2 regions of the Sutcliffiella sp. NC1 genome follow, and region 2 is predicted to be linked to the other one. Evidence: a T-box and tRNA genes for the amino acid it is inferred to sense, from the RefSeq annotation. Region 2 holds a T-box; the other holds one or more tRNA genes.

Region 1 (10,174 bases), 1.8 Mb from region 2:
CAAGATGCAAGATGTAGCTCATATATAAACAATGGCTTTTCATATATAGATTGTCTTTTTTTCTTACGTCGCCAATTTGCATCCTTCCATTTATAGCCGTTTAATGGATAGACGATAGAGGCAGTATTTGGTCGCACTTCTGAATAAAAAGCGTACGGATCTGCTTTATGTAAAATCTCACCAGTTTGTGTGACTATTTCGTACTTATAAAGATGTCCACTCAAGTCCTCATCTGGAATGAGTATTGTCCAAACACCTTCCTTATTCAACCTTTCTAATTCATTACTAGATCCATTCCAATTGTTGAAGGAACCAATCAATCTAACATTTTTAGCATTTGGTGCCCAAACAGTAAATCTAGTACCTACTAACTTTCTTCTTTTCTTTACAATGTGTGAACCAAACAATTCAAAGCTTTTGTAGTATGTTCCTTCATGAAATAAGTGCAACTGATAATCTGTTGGAGTAGCGACAAGCATTTCTTCACCCTTCCTTCATAATGTTTCCTACTAATTATGATAAATAGTTTTCTGACAACTGTATAATTATTTTTGTAGACATGTTTTTACAAAATTTTAAATAATAAAATTATTGTCGAAAGCTGCAGAAGAAATTAACCGCTTTCAATGCTTCTACTAGAACGAACACATTTTTTTATTACTCGTGCTAACGTTTTCACAAATTTCACAAACGAGTAGCATTTTGTAGAAACCTGTCGATATGTTTTTATGTTAAATGGAAAAATTTTTGTGGAATAATAGTTTCTTATTGTATATTTTGACCTATTTTTATACTGTGAAAACTTAATGCCACCATTTTCTTAATTTACTTGCAAAAAAAAAGCTCGTAATAAACGAGCTTTTTGCATTTACATACTATATATAAAAGTAAACCATAAAATTAAGATTCTTGTATAAATGTTAGGTGTTGTATTATCTTATACTTTCTCCAAACGATACTTAGATGGAAGGATAGTACATTATTTTTATATTAGGACCATAGAGCTTTCGTATAAGCTACTTGTAAGCCCAACTTGTGCATATTATAATGGCTAACACTTCCATACTTAGCTTGTCCACATATTAATTGAGCACCACTACCTAAAGCATCATATATGCGTTCATATATTAAGCTAGTATGTATACCCTTATCACGCTTTTCTGGAAGTGTAGCGGCTACAGCTAAAGTTGCAACATGATGATGTATATGTAATACTCCTACTCCGACTGGCTTTTCTTCAATAGTGGCCAAATAAAATTTCCAACCTTCTAAACCATGCAATATTATGTTGTTTCCACTTACTGCTTCTTTAAAAGAAGTTGGCATGTTAAAAGCTTTTACATAAATTTCTCCATATAGATGAAACTGTTCAACGGTTAATTCAGTAATGTTTACATGGCTATTTAACTTATGAATAGTTGGCTTTGACCCAGAACTAAACAATGTAGTATGAAAATCTTTGTGAGAAACTCCGTAGTTTGGAAGTTTGGATAACAGTCGTGAGCTTACATGTCCAGGTACTATCTCTAGTTGTATTGGAATTTTTTTCGCGGCATAATGGAAAAAGATTTCATCTAAAAGATGTTCTTCTGCATCTGTTAATCCTTTCACTGTATTGTAAGCTGGACCAGGTATACCATTAATTGAAAAGGCAGTTGCATTGCCAAATTGAGTAATATTTACACCTAATTCGTTATTAGATATTTGTTGAAGGGCACGTAATCGTGAGGTAACCATATTAATTTCGGAGAGTTCTAGCTGTTTTGATAGATTAAAAGGTAACATCTTAAATTCACTTCCTACTTAAAAGAGTAAGATGTCGATCTAGTTGTGTAACTATATTTATTATAACAAACTATAGAAATATGGATAGAATCAACCATTTTAAACAAAGGGAAAGAGGAAACGAAATGCAGTGGTAACTAGGATAATTCGAGTTGCTATGTCATATGGACGTAACAGAAAATTTGCAGTTGGTTTATGCGCTCGTCCTAGAAGAGACAAATAGGTTATACTGTTCACTACAAAGTTACAATTTTTTTAGTTTCCTAGCAAAAGAAAAAACAGTAGTCTTATAGACTACTGTTTAGATGACCCGTACGGGATTCGAACCCGTGTTACCGCCGTGAAAGGGCGGTGTCTTAACCGCTTGACCAACGGGCCAAATTTCATATAGCTGGCGGAGAAGGAGGGATTTGAACCCTCGCGCCGGTTACCCGACCTACACCCTTAGCAGGGGCGCCTCTTCAGCCACTTGAGTACTTCTCCAAATGGCTCCACCAGTAGGATTCGAACCTACGACCCTTCGGTTAACAGCCGAATGCTCTACCGCTGAGCTATGGTGGAATAAAATATGGTGGGCCTAAATGGACTCGAACCATCGACCTCACGCTTATCAGGCGTGCGCTCTAACCAGCTGAGCTATAGGCCCCTAAATGGAGCGGGTGATGGGAATCGAACCCACGACATCAGCTTGGAAGGCTGAGGTTTTACCATTAAACTACACCCGCATAAAGGGCGATTGATGGGAATCGAACCCACGAGTGCCAGAGCCACAATCTGGTGCGTTAACCACTTCGCCACAACCGCCATGGTAATGTACAAAAAATATTGATGGTGCCGGCGATAGGAGTCGAACCCACGACCTACTGATTACAAGTCAGTTGCTCTACCAACTGAGCTACACCGGCATTTAAGATTTATAATAATAATTTAAATGGTGGCTCGGGACGGAATCGAACCGCCGACACATGGATTTTCAGTCCATTGCTCTACCGACTGAGCTACCGAGCCATTTAATATTTTCGGGCCTAAACTTTGTCTTTCGTATCCATTGTCCTCGTCTCAGGAAGACTATTCAAGAAGCCTCTCGACGAGTACAACTCGTAGTAATTTCGATGATGCTTTGCTCGTTGCTCTACCGACTGAGCTACCGAGCCTAAATATTAATTTTTATAATGGCGGTCCCGACGGGAATCGAACCCGCGATCTCCTGCGTGACAGGCAGGCATGTTAACCGCTACACCACGGGACCTGGTTGCGGGGACAGGATTTGAACCTGCGACCTTCGGGTTATGAGCCCGACGAGCTACCGGACTGCTCCACCCCGCGACGATAAAAATTACTACATATTCTTTTTCTAAAGTAGCCATTTTTCATCATTCGAACGATATAATTTCTTGAATGATAAATATAATATGGCGGAGGAAGAGGGATTCGAACCCCCGCGGGCTTTAACACCCCTGTCGGTTTTCAAGACCGATCCCTTCAGCCGGACTTGGGTATTCCTCCGAATTATGAATGATACATGGTGGACCTTGTAGGACTCGAACCTACGACCGGACGGTTATGAGCCGTCTGCTCTAACCAACTGAGCTAAAGGTCCTTTGGTAGCGGCGGAGGGAGTCGAACCCACGACCTCACGGGTATGAACCGTACGCTCTAGCCAGCTGAGCTACACCGCCAAAGTATTTTATTAAAGATAAGTGGAGCCTAGCGGGATCGAACCGCTGACCTCCTGCGTGCAAGGCAGGCGCTCTCCCAGCTGAGCTAAGGCCCCATGAGTTAAATCAATTACAATGTTATCTGGTCGGGAAGACAGGATTTGAACCTGCGACCCCTTGGTCCCAAACCAAGTGCTCTACCAAGCTGAGCTACTTCCCGTGAATGGCGCGCCCGAGAGGACTCGAACCCCTAACCTTTTGATCCGTAGTCAAACGCTCTATCCAATTGAGCTACGGGCGCTATTCTTATTTTTAAAAATGGTGCCGAGGACCGGAATCGAACCGGTACGGTAGTCACCTACCGCAGGATTTTAAGTCCTGTGCGTCTGCCAGTTCCGCCACCCCGGCAACTTTCGTGGAGCGGAAGACGGGATTCGAACCCGCGACCCCCACCTTGGCAAGGTGGTGTTCTACCACTGAACTACTTCCGCTAATATTTACTTATGCGGGTGAAGGGACTCGAACCCCCACGTCAAAGACACTAGATCCTAAGTCTAGCGCGTCTGCCAATTCCGCCACACCCGCGTAGATGGTGTGCCATGAAGGACTCGAACCTTCGACCCTCTGATTAAAAGTCAGATGCTCTACCGACTGAGCTAATGGCACTTAATTATTATTCTGCCTAAAGTCTAATACAACTGTAAGCATGATACTATTCGAAGAAGTGTTTCCTTTAGACGTCCATGCCTCAGGATGTTAATTCAAGTAGCAGCTCGGCATGTACGCTGAAGCTTATGCTTCGTAGCAAATTCCGACGTGCTCTACCGACTGAGCTAATGGCACTTAATAAATGGTGCCGGCGATAGGAGTCGAACCCACGACCTACTGATTACAAGTCAGTTGCTCTACCAACTGAGCTACACCGGCATATATAATTTGCATTTAAAACCATTACTTCTTTTTAATAGCCGTCACCCAAATCTCAGAAAGATTATTCAAGTAGCAGCTCGATTTGTGCGCTGAAGTGATTCCTTCGAAGCGTATTCGATCGTGCTCTACCAACTGAGCTACACCGGCATATTTAGTTTAGTTAAATAATAATGGTGGAGGATGACGGGATCGAACCGCCGACCCCCTGCTTGTAAGGCAGGTGCTCTCCCAGCTGAGCTAATCCTCCGTTATAACAGCCTGGCAACGTCCTACTCTCGCAGGGGGACAGCCCCCAACTACCATCGGCGCTGAAGAGCTTAACTTCCGTGTTCGGTATGGGAACGGGTGTGACCTCTTCGCCATCATTACCAGACTATTATTAAGTGACAAGAATAATTATATTCACTTTTCATAAAAAATCAAGTGTTTTTTTATTCTTTCAAAACTAGATAATATTTTCATCAAGATAGTTCGTATCGTTCATATACATTGGTTAAGTCCTCGATCGATTAGTATTCGTCAGCTACACGTGTCGCCACGCTTCCACCTCGAACCTATCAACCTGATCATCTTTCAGGGATCTTACTAGCATAATGCTAAAGGAAATCTCATCTTGAGGGGGGCTTCATGCTTAGATGCTTTCAGCACTTATCCCGTCCGCACGTAGCTACCCAGCTATGCCTTTGGCAAGACAACTGGTACACCAGCGGTGCGTCCATCCCGGTCCTCTCGTACTAAGGACAGCTCCTCTCAAATTTCCTACGCCCACGACGGATAGGGACCGAACTGTCTCACGACGTTCTGAACCCAGCTCGCGTACCGCTTTAATGGGCGAACAGCCCAACCCTTGGGACCGACTACAGCCCCAGGATGCGATGAGCCGACATCGAGGTGCCAAACCTCCCCGTCGATGTGGACTCTTGGGGGAGATAAGCCTGTTATCCCCGGGGTAGCTTTTATCCGTTGAGCGATGGCCCTTCCATGCGGAACCACCGGATCACTAAGCCCGACTTTCGTCCCTGCTCGACTTGTAGGTCTCGCAGTCAAGCTCCCTTGTGCCTTTACACTCTACGAATGATTTCCAACCATTCTGAGGGAACCTTTGGGCGCCTCCGTTACTCTTTAGGAGGCGACCGCCCCAGTCAAACTGCCCACCTGACACTGTCTCCCGAGCCGATAAGGCTCGCGGGTTAGAATTTCAATACAGCCAGGGTAGTATCCCACCGACGCCTCCACCGAAGCTAGCGCTCCGGCTTCTCAGGCTCCTACCTATCCTGTACAAGCTGTACCAAAATTCAATATCAGGCTACAGTAAAGCTCCACGGGGTCTTTCCGTCCTGTCGCGGGTAACCTGCATCTTCACAGGTACTATAATTTCACCGAGTCTCTGGTTGAGACAGTGCCCAGATCGTTACGCCTTTCGTGCGGGTCGGAACTTACCCGACAAGGAATTTCGCTACCTTAGGACCGTTATAGTTACGGCCGCCGTTTACTGGGGCTTCGGTTCAAAGCTTCGCGCCGAGGCGCTAACCTTTCCCCTTAACCTTCCAGCACCGGGCAGGCGTCAGCCCCTATACTTCGCCTTACGGCTTCGCAGAGACCTGTGTTTTTGCTAAACAGTCGCCTGGGCCTATTCACTGCGGCTCTCTCGGGCTTTAACACCCTAACAGAGCACCCCTTCTCCCGAAGTTACGGGGTCATTTTGCCGAGTTCCTTAACCAGAGTTCTCTCGCTCACCTTAGGATTCTCTCCTCGCCTACCTGTGTCGGTTTGCGGTACGGGCACCATATTCCTCGCTAGAAGCTTTTCTTGGCAGTGTGGAATCAGGAACTTCGGTACTATATTTCCCTCGCCATCACAGCTCAGCCTTTAGGATAAGCGGATTTGCCTACTTATCCAGCCTAACTGCTTGGACGCACATATCCAACAGTGCGCTTACCCTATCCTCCTGCGTCCCTCCATCGCTCAAACGGAATGAGGTGGTACAGGAATATCAACCTGTTATCCATCGCCTACGCCTTTCGGCCTCGGCTTAGGTCCCGACTAACCCTGAGCGGACGAGCCTTCCTCAGGAAACCTTAGGCATTCGGTGGAAGGGATTCTCACCCTTCTTTCGCTACTCATACCGGCATTCTCACTTCTAAGCGCTCCACCAGTCCTTACGGTCTAGCTTCAACGCCCTTAGAACGCTCTCCTACCACTGTTCGTAAGAACAGTCCGCAGCTTCGGTGATACGTTTAGCCCCGGTACATTTTCGGCGCAGAGTCACTCGACCAGTGAGCTATTACGCACTCTTTAAATGGTGGCTGCTTCTAAGCCAACATCCTGGTTGTCTAAGCAACTCCACATCCTTTTCCACTTAACGTATACTTTGGGACCTTAGCTGGCGGTCTGGGCTGTTTCCCTCTTGACTACGGATCTTATCACTCGCAGTCTGACTCCTGAGAAACAAGTCTTTGGCATTCGGAGTTTGACTGAATTCGGTAATCCGATGAGGACCCCTAGTCCAATCAGTGCTCTACCTCCAAGACTCTTTACTCAAGGCTAGCCCTAAAGCTATTTCGGAGAGAACCAGCTATCTCCAGGTTCGATTGGAATTTCTCCGCTACCCACACCTCATCCCCGCACTTTTCAACGTGCGTGGGTTCGGGCCTCCATTCAGTGTTACCTGAACTTCACCCTGGACATGGGTAGATCACCTGGTTTCGGGTCTACGACCACGTACTATGACGCCCTATTCAGACTCGCTTTCGCTACGGCTCCGTCTCATCAACTTAACCTTGCACGTAATCGTAACTCGCCGGTTCATTCTACAAAAGGCACGCTATCACCCATTAACGGGCTCTAACTACTTGTAGGCACACGGTTTCAGGATCTTTTCACTCCCCTTCCGGGGTGCTTTTCACCTTTCCCTCACGGTACTGGTTCACTATCGGTCACTAGGGAGTATTTAGCCTTGGGAGATGGTCCTCCCAGCTTCCGACGGGATTTCTCGTGTCCCGCCGTACTCAGGATCCACTCAAGAGAGAACGAGGTTTCAACTACAGGGTTTTTACCTTCTATGACAGACCTTTCCAGGTCGCTTCGTTTACCCCGTTCTTTTGTAACTCCGTATAGAGTGTCCTACAACCCCAAGAGGCAAGCCTCTTGGTTTGGGCTAATTCCGTTTCGCTCGCCGCTACTCAGGAAATCGCGTTTGCTTTCTCTTCCTCCGGGTACTTAGATGTTTCAGTTCCCCGGGTCTGCCTTCCATACCCTATGTATTCAGGTAAGGATACTACTCCATTACGAGTAGTGGGTTTCCCCATTCGGAAATCTCTGGATCAAAGCTTACTTACAGCTCCCCAAAGCATATCGGTGTTAGTCCCGTCCTTCATCGGCTCCTAGTGCCAAGGCATCCACCGTGCGCCCTTAATAACTTAACCGTCGACAAATGATAAGCTTCGGCTTCTCTAGTCAGCTTCCTTCGCTCACGTCCTCATGTACGCTTTTGTACACTCCGGCGCTCGCTCAGTCGCTTCCTCGACCTGCTCGCTTCTAATTTGTCTTAGTATTCAACCTAAAATTAGGTTTCGTTGATAACAGCGAATTGTTATCATTAGAAAATTACTAAGATGAACGATACTTGTGAATGTATCTTGATTACTTATATTATCTAGTTTTCAAAGAACAAATAAAGGTTAGAAATAAGCAACAATACCTTTTAGCAAGGTTCCTCGCTTTAGTTCTTCCAATATAGAACGAGAGAATGATCTCTCAAAACTAAACAAAACAATGAGCGTGATTTTCCTTAGAAAGGAGGTGATCCAGCCGCACCTTCCGATACGGCTACCTTGTTACGACTTCACCCCAATCATCTGTCCCACCTTAGGCGGCTGGCTCCAAAAGGTTACCCCACCGACTTCGGGTGTTACAAACTCTCGTGGTGTGACGGGCGGTGTGTACAAGGCCCGGGAACGTATTCACCGCGGCATGCTGATCCGCGATTACTAGCGATTCCGGCTTCATGTAGGCGAGTTGCAGCCTACAATCCGAACTGAGAACGGTTTTATGGGATTGGCTCGACCTCGCGGTTTTGCTGCCCTTTGTACCGTCCATTGTAGCACGTGTGTAGCCCAGGTCATAAGGGGCATGATGATTTGACGTCATCCCCACCTTCCTCCGGTTTGTCACCGGCAGTCTCCTTAGAGTGCCCAACTAAATGCTGGCAACTAAGAACAAGGGTTGCGCTCGTTGCGGGACTTAACCCAACATCTCACGACACGAGCTGACGACAACCATGCACCACCTGTCACTCTGTCCCCCGAAGGGGAACACTCTATCTCTAGAGGTGGCAGAGGATGTCAAGACCTGGTAAGGTTCTTCGCGTTGCTTCGAATTAAACCACATGCTCCACCGCTTGTGCGGGCCCCCGTCAATTCCTTTGAGTTTCAGTCTTGCGACCGTACTCCCCAGGCGGAGTGCTTAATGCGTTAGCTGCAGCACTAAAGGGCGGAAACCCTCTAACACTTAGCACTCATCGTTTACGGCGTGGACTACCAGGGTATCTAATCCTGTTTGCTCCCCACGCTTTCGCGCCTCAGCGTCAGTTACAGACCAGAGAGTCGCCTTCGCCACTGGTGTTCCTCCACATCTCTACGCATTTCACCGCTACACGTGGAATTCCACTCTCCTCTTCTGCACTCAAGTCTCCCAGTTTCCAATGACCCTCCACGGTTGAGCCGTGGGCTTTCACATCAGACTTAAGAAACCGCCTGCGCGCGCTTTACGCCCAATAATTCCGGACAACGCTTGCCACCTACGTATTACCGCGGCTGCTGGCACGTAGTTAGCCGTGGCTTTCTGGTTAGGTACCGTCAAGGTGCGAGCAGTTACTCTCGCACTTGTTCTTCCCTAACAACAGAGCTTTACGACCCGAAGGCCTTCATCGCTCACGCGGCGTTGCTCCATCAGACTTTCGTCCATTGTGGAAGATTCCCTACTGCTGCCTCCCGTAGGAGTCTGGGCCGTGTCTCAGTCCCAGTGTGGCCGATCACCCTCTCAGGTCGGCTACGCATCGTTGCCTTGGTGAGCCGTTACCTCACCAACTAGCTAATGCGCCGCGGGCCCATCTGTAAGTGATAGCCGAAACCATCTTTCAATATAGTACCAGGAGGTACTATATATTATCCGGTATTAGCTCCGGTTTCCCGAAGTTATCCCAGTCTTACAGGCAGGTTGCCCACGTGTTACTCACCCGTCCGCCGCTAACTTCTTTAAAGCAAGCTCTAAAGAAGTTCGCTCGACTTGCATGTATTAGGCACGCCGCCAGCGTTCGTCCTGAGCCAGGATCAAACTCTCCGTAGAGTATTTGATTGCTCAAAATGTTTGCTGACTTATCGTCAATTTATTGTTTTGTCGATTTTAAAAAACCGACTTGCACGCTATTGTTTTGTTTAGTTTTCAAAGAACATTTTCGCTTTAGAAGCGACTTTCTTATAATAACAACTTGTCTTCAATTCGTCAAGTAGTTATTTTTTTCTTTTATTTTCGCGCCATCTCGCGGCGACAAGTAATAATATATCATGTTGAAAATTATTTTGCAATACCTTTTTTAATATTTTTTTCAAAGTACACTGAAACGATTAAATTAGTATATTGTCATTAGTACGGATTAGTATTTTATATTTAGTAGAACTACAAAGGACTAGTTTTAATATCCCTATGTTAATAGAACGTTTAACTTTAATCTATATTTTTTTAATAATTACTAGAATTATTTTTATTCCTCTATCATATGCTCTACTATGCATAACAAATTT
Region 2 (10,174 bases):
GGACTTAATAGCGTTATGTGCAACTATATTTTCTTTTATTTCTTTAGAGGTATTTATATTTGCATCAACATCTTTGGCGTCAGAGTTGGAACTTCCGTTAGACTTTATTAACGCAGAATTTTCATGCTCAACTACATCTTTATTGTTCACCATATTAAAAGTAAAGGTTACTAGTGATGCAGTAATTGAAAAAAGAACGATAAATGATACAATCGGTTTCATTTTATAATAAAACTTAACACTTTGATTACCGTCTATTCTTTTACGAACTTTATTTTTTGAGGATTCACTGAAATGAGTATTTTCATAAATAGTATTGTTCAATATTGATTTAAGATTGTTTAAATCTTTTCTCATACTCTTCTTCCTCCTCCAAAAGTTTATCATATAACATCTTTTTCCCTCTTCTTAACCTCGACTTAATTGTTTCTATGTTTAACCCTGTTAACGAATGTATTTCCCTAATTTTTAATTGTTCATAGTAATATAGAATAATAATTTCACGATATTTTAACGGTAACTCAAAAATGAGCGCAGCAAGTTCCTCTTCTTCGTTCTTTTTCACCACTTCTTCCTCTACGGTTAAATTAGATTTAAAATAGGACATAAACTTATCTATTTGCACGATATTTTGTAACCATTTCGTTTTTAATAAGTCTTTACATTTATTAATAGTAATTCTATATAACCATGTCTTGTATGAACTTTCTTCTCTAAATCCGTCTAGTTTTATGTAACAAGTGATAAACACTTCTTGGGTTATATCTTCGGCCATATCCCAATTTTTTGTATACGAATATGCAAGACGCTTTATACTGTCTCCATACTCATCCATTAAAAGCTCGAGGAGTTCTCTATTTTCATTTTCTCGATAACCATCTTTCGGTTTCATCTTTTAGCCCCCATGTTAACATCTAAGTTTTAGACGACTGTATAGTAATAAATGTTGCATACTGAATAATAATTCTTTTATTGCAACAAAAATTGCGTTAATCTTCCATAGACTAACGCATTAGTAGTTTCCTATTTTACACCCTTACTCAAATGTTCATGTATAAGCTTCCATTCACCGTTACAGTTTATGAATATATTAGTAGCTCGTCCGCTCCCAGAAACAAACTTACCATTGTGGTAGCCTTCATAATGATAGGTGTATAAACAAGTAGCTGAACTATCTGAAGTTGCAATCCATGTTACATCCTTCGCGGTATACACTTCTTCTTTAATCGTATCCCAAGCATTTTCAAAGTATTGTTGGATTTCGGTCATGGAAGCGCATGTTTTATTTGTAAACCAAAAAACTGCTTGGTCATGAAGGTGTGTTTTTACGTTATTGAAGTCATGAGTGTTGGTAGCTTCTATGTATTGTTTTAATGCTTGCTTGTAACTCATTCTTATATCACCCTTTCATTTTTTTAACAAAAGCATAGCTCTCCTATATGCTAAGTACAAGTATAAAATTGTGCTATATACAATGAAACCAACGATGTATATAACAGCTCGTACCGTTGGATCATAAGTCATTTCCCCGCCTCCATGTGCTTCATTATGCCATTTAAGTTGAGAGTGAAAGGACCAAATAGCTAGTACAGCAATGACTAACATTAGAAAAACTGGCACCGCCTTTTTTTGTAGCCCAATGCTTATTAAACTATCTTTAAAGGCATGCTGGAAATTCCAGTCCTTTTTAAAATCGACATTTTCTATTTTTCTAGTAGGTGTAAAAAAATAGATCATTAGTCCTCCCCAAACGAGTCCAAAAATAAATATTGCTGATAACTGCATGGAACCCACTCTCCCATTTTTATTATTTACATGTGAAAAGCGTTAATCCTAAAGGAATAACGCTATCTACAACATTAATTAATTGGTAAGTTCAACTGCCAAGATACACCATACTTGTCATTAATCCATCCAAATTTTTGACTAAACCCGTAATCACCAAGTGGCATTAAAGGTGCTCCTCCGTCTATTAATTTCTCATAAAGCTCATCGATTTCTTGTTCCGAATCACATGTGAGGAAAATCGAAAAGGAAGGAGTAAACGAAAAGTCATGTTTAATATTGCTATCGATACACATAAATTCTTGCCCTTTTAACGAAAAAGATGCTTGCATGACACTTCCTTCATCTCCTGGTTGGTTTGCACCGTACCGGGTGATGCTTGTAATTTCGGAATCCTCTATTAAAGAAGTGTACAAATTCATTGCTTCTTCCGCTTGCCCTTGAAACATTAAAAAGGGAGTAACTTTTTGCATATTTTCAGCTCCTAATTCTTATATTGACTTCATTATACTAAACTTTTGCGGAGATTCCATTTCCATTAATACTACGTTCTTTTATCTGTTCTAAAAGCGTCTTAATAAATATATCGTGATCAACACTTTTCGATTGTTTATGACCATATTCCCTAACACTAACAGTATTTCTTTCTACTTCCTTGTCCCCTACTACTAACATATATGGCACCTTCTGTAACTGTGTAGTTCTTAGTTTATATCCTAACTTTTCATTACTTTCATCAAGCTTCACCCTTATCCCTAATTGTTTCAATTGGGACTGTAGCTTTAAGCAGTATTCTAGATGAACATGTGAAACTGGGATTAATTGTACTTGTATAGGTGCTAACCATACAGGAAATGCACCTGCAAAATGTTCAATTAGAATACCAAAGAATCGATCAATCGAGCCAAAAATCGCACGGTGTATAACAACTGGGCGGACTTTTTCATTATTAGCATTAATAAAATTTAAATCAAATTTTTCTGGCATTTGAAAATCTAGTTGGATTGTGCCACATTGATGACTTCTTTTAAGAGCATCTTTAATGTGAAAATCAATTTTCGGTCCGTAAAATGCTCCATCCCCTTCGTTTAATTGATAATTGACTCCTAAAGTTTCTAAAACATTTTTTAATGCTGCTTCCGATAGATCCCATAAATTGTCATCACCTAGAGAATCTTCCGGTCTAGTAGATAGTTCCACAGAAAAATCAAACCCGAAAGTACGATACACTTTGTCAATCAGAGAAAAGACTTTTTTAATTTCGTCTTCGATTTGATCCTCTCGTACAAAAATGTGGGCATCATCCTGGCAAAATGTACGAACTCGGAGTAGTCCATTTAATGCACCGCTATATTCATGACGGTGAACTTGACCAAATTCCGCCATTCGAATCGGTAAATCACGATAAGAATATAAATTATTTTTAAAAATTAACATATGTCCAGGACAATTCATCGGTTTCAATGCAAATTTAGTATGATCAACGTCAGAAAAGTACATATTTTCATGATAGTGTTCCCAATGACCTGACTTCTCCCACATTTGTTGATTCATCATAAATGGAGTACGAACTTCATCGTATTCCGCACCATTTTGAACTTCACGAGAAAATCTTTCTAATTCATTTCGAACGATTTGTCCTTTTGGTAAATAAAATGGCATACCAGGTGCTTCCTCAGAAAACATAAATAACTCCAATTGTTTTCCTAACAAGCGATGGTCACGCTTTGCTGCTTCCTCTAAAAAGTGAAGATGTTCGTCTAATTCTTGCTTTTTTCGAAAAGCAACGCCATAGATTCTTTGGAGAACTTCACCTTCACTATCCCCTCTCCAATATGCTCCAGATACACGAGTTAATTTAAATGCCTTCATAAGTCCAGTAGAAGGAAGATGAGGTCCACGGCAAAGGTCAATAAACTCCCCCTGTTTGTATAAAGTAATTGTTTCACTTTCTGGTATTTCTTTTAATAACTCTAACTTAAAAGGCTCCTCCATTTCTTTAAACAATTTTTCAGCGTTTTCAAAGGAAACATCCATTCTTTTGATTGTTAAGTTTTCGTTCACAATGTTTTGCATTTCCTTTTCGATTGCTATTAAATCGTTTAAACTTAAGCTATTTTCTAGCTTTAAATCATAGTAAAAACCATCATCAATAACAGGTCCTATCCCTAACTTTACACTCCCATACAATCTTTTTACAGCTTGTGCTAAAACATGAGCTGCAGTGTGCCGTAAAACTTGTAACGCTTCGTTTGACTGGAAAGTTAAAATTGTAAGTTCAACATCCCCCTCAAGTTGAAAGGATAAATCAACTAATTGACCATTTACTTTTCCTAATACAGCATTTTTTTGTAACCCTGTGCTAATAGCCCCTGCAACACTATACACTGTACTCCCTTTTGGAAATTCCTTTATATTTCCGTCAGGCAACTTAATTTTCACAACGTTTCCCATTATGGTCACTCCTTTTAAAATAATGTATAAAAAAACACACCCATCCCTATAAAAGGGACGAGTGTGTAAATACCCGTGGTTCCACCCAGCTTCCCATAAGACATAATGCTTATGGCTCTAGTGCTGTAACGTAGCATCGACGATATTGGATACTTGAGTTCCCCAATATAGCTCAAAGGTGGTAAATTATTTTTCCGTTGCTAGGAAGCTCGCACCTTTTTCTTCCCTCTCTGTTAGCCGTAAAAATAATTCATGTCCTTTTCATCGCTTTTATTAAAAAATAAAAAAACAGACTCATCCCTCACAAGGGACGAGTCTGTATTTACCCGTGGTTCCACCCAACTTCCCACAAGACTATAACGCTTATGGCTATGGTGCTGTAACGTAGCATCGACGATATTGGATACTTAGTTCCCCAATACAGCTCGAAGGTGGTAAATTATTTTCCGTCGCTAGGAAGCTCGCACCTTTTTCTTCCCTCTCTGTTAGCCGTAAAAATAATTCATGCCCTTTTCATTGCTTTAGTATTTTGAAAAAATAAAAAACAGACTCATCCCTCACAAGGGACGAGTCTGTTATACCCGTGGTTCCACCCAATTTCCCACAAGACAATATTTATGCTTATGGCTTTGGTGCTGTAACGTAGCATTTCGGTATTGGATACTTTTCATTCCCCAATACAGCTCAAAGGCGGTAAGCTACTATCCTGCGTTAGGAAGATCTCAGCATTTCTTCCCTCTCTGAAAACCGTAAAAGTAACCCATGTCCTAATCCGTGCTTTTTTAATAACTCTTATTTTTGATTTTTATATATATTACAATATATTCCTACATAACACAACTAGTTATTTCAGTTTCTTTTAAAAAATATATTTTCTTCCATATTTCCAAACCACTAACCTGCTAGCTTCGTCTAAAATGGAGGAAGAGGTGAAAATGCAAATGAGTGAATTAAGGCAAATGCCGCTAACAATCGAAAGCTTAGCTAACAAGGAAGATATTATCAATCAATTAATAAATGATTATAGTGACGACATTTTACATTTTGTCTATACATACGTAAAAAATCAAACGGTTGCGGAAGATTTAACACAAGAAGTTCTAATTAAATGCTACGAAAAATTACATACATTTAAACAACAATCCTCCATTAAAACGTGGGCTTTTCGTATTGCAAGTAACCACTGTAAAGATTATTTAAGAAGCTGGCACTATAGAAAAATAACTTTAAACGAAAAAATTCTTGATTTTATTCCATCAAAAGAAAAGCAAGTAGAAGATGCTGTCATTCAAAAGGATGAAGAAACAAGCTTAGTTAATGCAGTGATGACTTTACCAATTAAGTTTAGAGAGGTAATTTTTCTCCACTACTTTGAGGAATTAACCTTATCAGAGATTAGTAACGTTACGGGTGTGAATATAAATACGTTAAAAACGAGACTAAAACGTGCAAAAGAGTTAGTAAAAAGTAAAATTGAAGAGGAGGTATAAAAAATGGATAACCTATTCTCTAACTTAAAGAATTCAATGAAAAAAAATGTCTTTAAAGATTTTTCCTTTTCTAACGAAAGAAAAGTTGCTGTAAAAGAAGCTATAAGAGCAAAACAATCACCCACTCACCTCCATTCATGGAAGGGAGAAACTTTATATTTACTATTTGAATTATTACAGTACGAAGGAAAGTTAGGCTATGACCTTTCTATTCAACTTATCCAACACAACGATCTTACCTTTCAAAACAATGAAGGACAGCTTTATTCCCTTTTACATTTAATTGAGAATAAAGGATTTATAACCTCTGAATGGAAGGGAGGAAAAAAATATTATTCATTAACTTCAAAAGGTCAAAAATGTTTAACATCTTACAAACAGACTAGTCCCAATCAAAAACTATCATTTAAACACTTGCTAGAGGAGGCATCATTATGAGTAAATCTAATTTTGATGACTTCCTCAATAAAGTAACTTCTAAAGTTAAGTCGAAGGAAGCACACGGAATGATAAAAAAGGAGCTCTCCTACCACTTACAAGAGTTAAGTCAATCTTTCCAAAGAAGAGATATCTCAAAGGATGAAGCGGATGAAAAAGCTGTTCAAGAAATGGGAAATCCATTTAACCTAGGGGAAAATCTAAATCGACTTCATCGACCGAAAATGGATTGGCCTTTGTTATTGTTATTTGGGATTATTGCTGCTATTAGCTTTCTTCCAGTAACAGGATGGACGTTCGAGAACGAAGCGATTCCAGACAACTATTTCGTAACACGCCAAGCAATTTGGTTAGCTCTTAGTATACTTGTACTCGTTGCATTTTTGTTTTTGGACTATAGAAAGCTACTCCGTTTTTGGCCTTATCTTTATTGTTTTGGATTTCTTTTACTCCTATATACATATTTTTTTGGTGTTATGAATATGGGGGCAATGAACCATATTGAGGTATCCGGAGTTGTAATAAACTCGACACACTGCACATTATTTTTATTTTTTCTAGCTTGGATAGGTATCCTTTATCGTATAAATACTTTTAAAAGTCGGAAGAAACAAATGTTACTCTTTTTCTTATTTTGGATACCAATCATTTTCTATATGATGCTTCCAAACTTTACATTAACGATAATGTATATTTCTTGTATATGCATCATGTTTTGTTTTTCAAAAGTCCATAAAAATTTAGCAATAAAGATTATCACCACGAATGTTGTTACTGGAACAATCCTCCTTGTTCCAGTTCTTCTAACTCCCCGTGGTAGTCACTTTTTTTCAGAACGGCTTTTGGCATTTTTACACCCTGAAAAGGACCCCAATGGAGGTGGCTGGATTTACTTGGTTTTAAATAATATTTATAGTCAAGCTGGGTGGTTCGGAAATGGATTTACAAACGATTTAACCATTCAAAATTTACCTGCCACCTTTACAGATTTTGTTTTTCCTTATCTTGTTTATTCTTTTGGTTGGGTGTTTGGAATTTTCCTTTGTCTTCTATTATTATTTTTTATAGGAAGAATTTCAACAAACGCATTTAAGACAAAGGATCTACTTGGAAGACTGTTAGTAATTGGGGGCGCGAGCTTGATTTCCGTTCCAACAATTTGGAATATTTTTATGGGACTTGGACTATTGCCAATAGTAAGCTTTTCTCTTCCTTTTATCAGTTATGGAGGAAGTATGTTGCTATTCAATTCGGCTATACTAGGGCTTATTTTAAGTGTGTATCGTAGAAAAGATATAATACAAACTTACTCCTATATAGAATAAAAATCGTAAAACAAAAAGCAGACTATAGAAATTTTAACGGGTTCGGTTTTGAAGTACAAAATTTGAATTAGAAGTGCTTTTCGCACGGTAATTAGCAGACACTTTAACAATGAAATTAGCACGCAAAAAAGCTCGGAGCCAATACGCTTCGAGCTTTTTTATCGTATTACTTTATGGAAGATAAGCCCCCGTTAATTTAAGTGAAAATATTCACAATCATTTCTTATAAAGTTTAATTCCTTAATGTGTAGGAAAAGCGCCGATTGTTGAGGGGTTAATATTACTACTCTTGAATCAAATGGTAGGTTAGTTGAACAACGCCAGAGGAGAAACTTCTTGTATTAACCAATTTCAGATTCAACCTTTGTTTTATATCAATAAACAACGGTCTTCCTTCTCCCAAGACCACAGGATGAACAGATAATCTAAATTCATCAACTAGTCCTAAATCGATAAAAGTTGTGATGAGACTTGCACCTCCGTATAACCAGATGTCTTTACCAGGCTTATTCTTTAATTTATTTACTTCCTCGGGAATATTTTCATTTACAAATATTGCTTTATTGTCATACCCTTTTTGCGTTCTGGAAAACACATATTTCTCCTTACTATGAACCAATTCCCACATTTCTTTTTCAGCATTAGTATCTTCAATCGTGGGAGTATATTGTCCCCATAAATCGTAACTTTTTCTTCCATACAAAATTGTATCAATCTGATTTAGAAAATTAGTAAATCCCATTTCAGGGTCCATTATGCACCAATCAACTTCACCATTTTTCCCTTCAATAAATCCATCTAGAGTAACTGCTAAATCTAAAATAATTTTTCTTGACTTTCCTTCATTGGACATTATATTTCCTCCTTAGTTGTTCGTCATGTCCTTGTCAAAACATTGAAATGGTTCATTTTTTTATCATTATTTACGATAAATATGAACAATTATCATTCTACATATAATAGCCCGATTGCTGAACAAAGATCAATCATGACTTTTCCACTAAACTGCTCCGTTAGTTAAATAAGCCTTTCTATTATTTTAACATATATATCCAAATTCCTACTCACTATTTTTAACGCACAAATTCACATAGCAATTAGCATACGAATTCGCAAGATGACAATAATTTCTGTCACCTTACCAAAAGGGGTGCGAATATGCGTGCTAAAACATCCATAAAGTCATATAAATCCTTGAACTATCAACAAAAAGAAGCAGTCCAATTCAGTTGCGAATTGGACTGCTAATTCGTGTGCAAAATTAGTTTTTGTACTCGAAAACCGAACCCGTTATAGAAATTTAGGCTGCTTTTTATTTTTCTGATTTTGCTCTTCTAAGCTATTAGTCGAGTCTTGAATGAGCTCTTCTTACTGTATTTAATAGGGAAAACTTTAACTCAATATTTTAAAGGTACCTCAATACTATCTTCCAACAATTCAGCTTGTTTCATAAAGGAATCCATATTTGCCATAATGGTCATTCTTAATCCTAATCCTGCTTCACGCAGTTTCTCTCTTAATTCCTCAAAGTTCTTTTTATCTTCATCTGTTAACTCTACAAAGCTATATAATGTATCATGAGGATATTGGCTTAATTTTGAATGTAAATGACTAAGAGTTTCTTCATCTTTTTTAGAAAGTGATCCTAATTGATTGCCGGTCGTTATCCCTAACCAAATACCATTTAATACATCTCCTAGTTCAGTTGTTACTAAATTCGGTTCCCCCCAATTTTCTCTCATTTGATGAGCGATTAACCCTTCTAATTCTACTAAATTATGCTGAACTTCCGTCATAAACACTTGTTCCTTCACGAAGTTCATCTTCATGATCCCCCATGCTACGATGGCCACCAATAACAAATTTAAAAAGATAGACAGTCTAAATAACAATTTTCTTTTTTTACTCATTTTCATTTTCTCCTTACTAATCCCTAGCAAAAAAACTCAAAGGCTAAAGAATTAATCTCATTTGGTTTCTCCACTACTGTCCAATGTCCGCAGTTCTTTATTTCCATTAATCTAGCATGCGGAATGTACTTCACTAGCAAACTATGAATTTTTTCTGGTGGTAAAGTATCATGGCTACCTTGTGCAACCATAATCGGGATGTCTGATAATTCATGTACCTTTTCTGTTAAGTCGTATTGTTTTTTTATATCTTCACCGATTACATGATTAACTGTACTATTCATGTTGTATCTTACTTTATTCCGGAGTGTGTCTTTGGAAAAAACATAGTAGGGATCTAAAATGTCTAGTATATTTTCAATCGTGGCTTTTCCCCTTTGCATTTTTTTATCTAACAAAAATAGTTTTGCCTTATCTTTAAAAGACATCTTTTTCAGTAATTCCTGTTCAAATGCTTTAAATCCAGTTGCTGACATTCCAATTGCAGCTGTTAAAAAGATTTTATTAACCTTTTCTGGATAGGAGGTTGCATATAATAAGGCCAGCATACTTCCCCACGATTCTCCAAACAAATTAATTTTTTCTAAGTTGAGCTCCTCGCGAAGTAACTCTAACGTCCTCACTTCTCCTTCCATTGAGTATTGATTATCTTGGATAGGATCCGACTTTCCGCATCCTCTCTGGTCATATAGCACTAATTTATATTTAGCGGCTAGTGGTTTAACGTAAGGAAGGAAAAAACGATGATCTCCACCAGGTCCACCATGGAGAA

What was found. The T-box of region 2 lies ahead of thrS (threonine--tRNA ligase). A T-box ahead of a tRNA ligase gene usually reads a tRNA of that ligase, here a tRNA-Thr.
Region 1: it encodes a tRNA-Thr, which carries the amino acid that the T-box ahead of thrS (threonine--tRNA ligase) is inferred to sense. The anticodon was not compared.

Annotation. Positions count from the first base shown of each region.
Region 1 is NZ_CP115153.1:3,933,072-3,943,245, forward strand. It holds gene glgB (1,4-alpha-glucan branching protein GlgB) at 1-479, opposite strand, end outside; gene O1A01_RS20420 (GNAT family protein) at 991-1,785, opposite strand; tRNA gene O1A01_RS20425 (tRNA-Glu) at 2,092-2,163, opposite strand; tRNA gene O1A01_RS20430 (tRNA-Ser) at 2,178-2,268, opposite strand; tRNA gene O1A01_RS20435 (tRNA-Asn) at 2,272-2,346, opposite strand; tRNA gene O1A01_RS20440 (tRNA-Ile) at 2,355-2,431, opposite strand; tRNA gene O1A01_RS20445 (tRNA-Gly) at 2,437-2,510, opposite strand; tRNA gene O1A01_RS20450 (tRNA-His) at 2,517-2,589, opposite strand; tRNA gene O1A01_RS20455 (tRNA-Thr) at 2,615-2,690, opposite strand; tRNA gene O1A01_RS20460 (tRNA-Phe) at 2,718-2,793, opposite strand; tRNA gene O1A01_RS20465 (tRNA-Asp) at 2,959-3,034, opposite strand; tRNA gene O1A01_RS20470 (tRNA-Met) at 3,035-3,111, opposite strand; tRNA gene O1A01_RS20475 (tRNA-Ser) at 3,199-3,291, opposite strand; tRNA gene O1A01_RS20480 (tRNA-Ile) at 3,309-3,385, opposite strand; tRNA gene O1A01_RS20485 (tRNA-Met) at 3,388-3,464, opposite strand; tRNA gene O1A01_RS20490 (tRNA-Ala) at 3,487-3,559, opposite strand; tRNA gene O1A01_RS20495 (tRNA-Pro) at 3,587-3,663, opposite strand; tRNA gene O1A01_RS20500 (tRNA-Arg) at 3,668-3,744, opposite strand; tRNA gene O1A01_RS20505 (tRNA-Leu) at 3,763-3,851, opposite strand; tRNA gene O1A01_RS20510 (tRNA-Gly) at 3,860-3,934, opposite strand; tRNA gene O1A01_RS20515 (tRNA-Leu) at 3,948-4,028, opposite strand; tRNA gene O1A01_RS20520 (tRNA-Lys) at 4,034-4,109, opposite strand; tRNA gene O1A01_RS20525 (tRNA-Thr) at 4,295-4,370, opposite strand; tRNA gene O1A01_RS20530 (tRNA-Val) at 4,545-4,620, opposite strand; rRNA gene rrf (5S ribosomal RNA) at 4,630-4,746, opposite strand; rRNA gene O1A01_RS20540 (23S ribosomal RNA) at 4,863-7,798, opposite strand; rRNA gene O1A01_RS20545 (16S ribosomal RNA) at 8,168-9,719, opposite strand.
Region 2 is NZ_CP115153.1:2,128,319-2,138,492, reverse strand. It holds gene O1A01_RS11125 (hypothetical protein) at 1-357, opposite strand, end outside; gene O1A01_RS11120 (sigma-70 family RNA polymerase sigma factor) at 332-892, opposite strand; gene O1A01_RS11115 (YybH family protein) at 1,024-1,392, opposite strand; gene O1A01_RS11110 (hypothetical protein) at 1,408-1,785, opposite strand; gene O1A01_RS11105 (VOC family protein) at 1,860-2,258, opposite strand; gene thrS (threonine--tRNA ligase) at 2,296-4,239, opposite strand; T-box leader at 4,290-4,513, opposite strand; T-box leader at 4,543-4,765, opposite strand; T-box leader at 4,799-5,023, opposite strand; gene O1A01_RS11095 (sigma-70 family RNA polymerase sigma factor) at 5,181-5,729, shown strand; gene O1A01_RS11090 (PadR family transcriptional regulator) at 5,733-6,167, shown strand; gene O1A01_RS11085 (FtsW/RodA/SpoVE family cell cycle protein) at 6,164-7,492, shown strand; gene O1A01_RS11080 (dihydrofolate reductase family protein) at 7,776-8,345, opposite strand; gene O1A01_RS11075 (hypothetical protein) at 8,890-9,402, opposite strand; gene O1A01_RS11070 (alpha/beta fold hydrolase) at 9,426-10,174, opposite strand, start outside.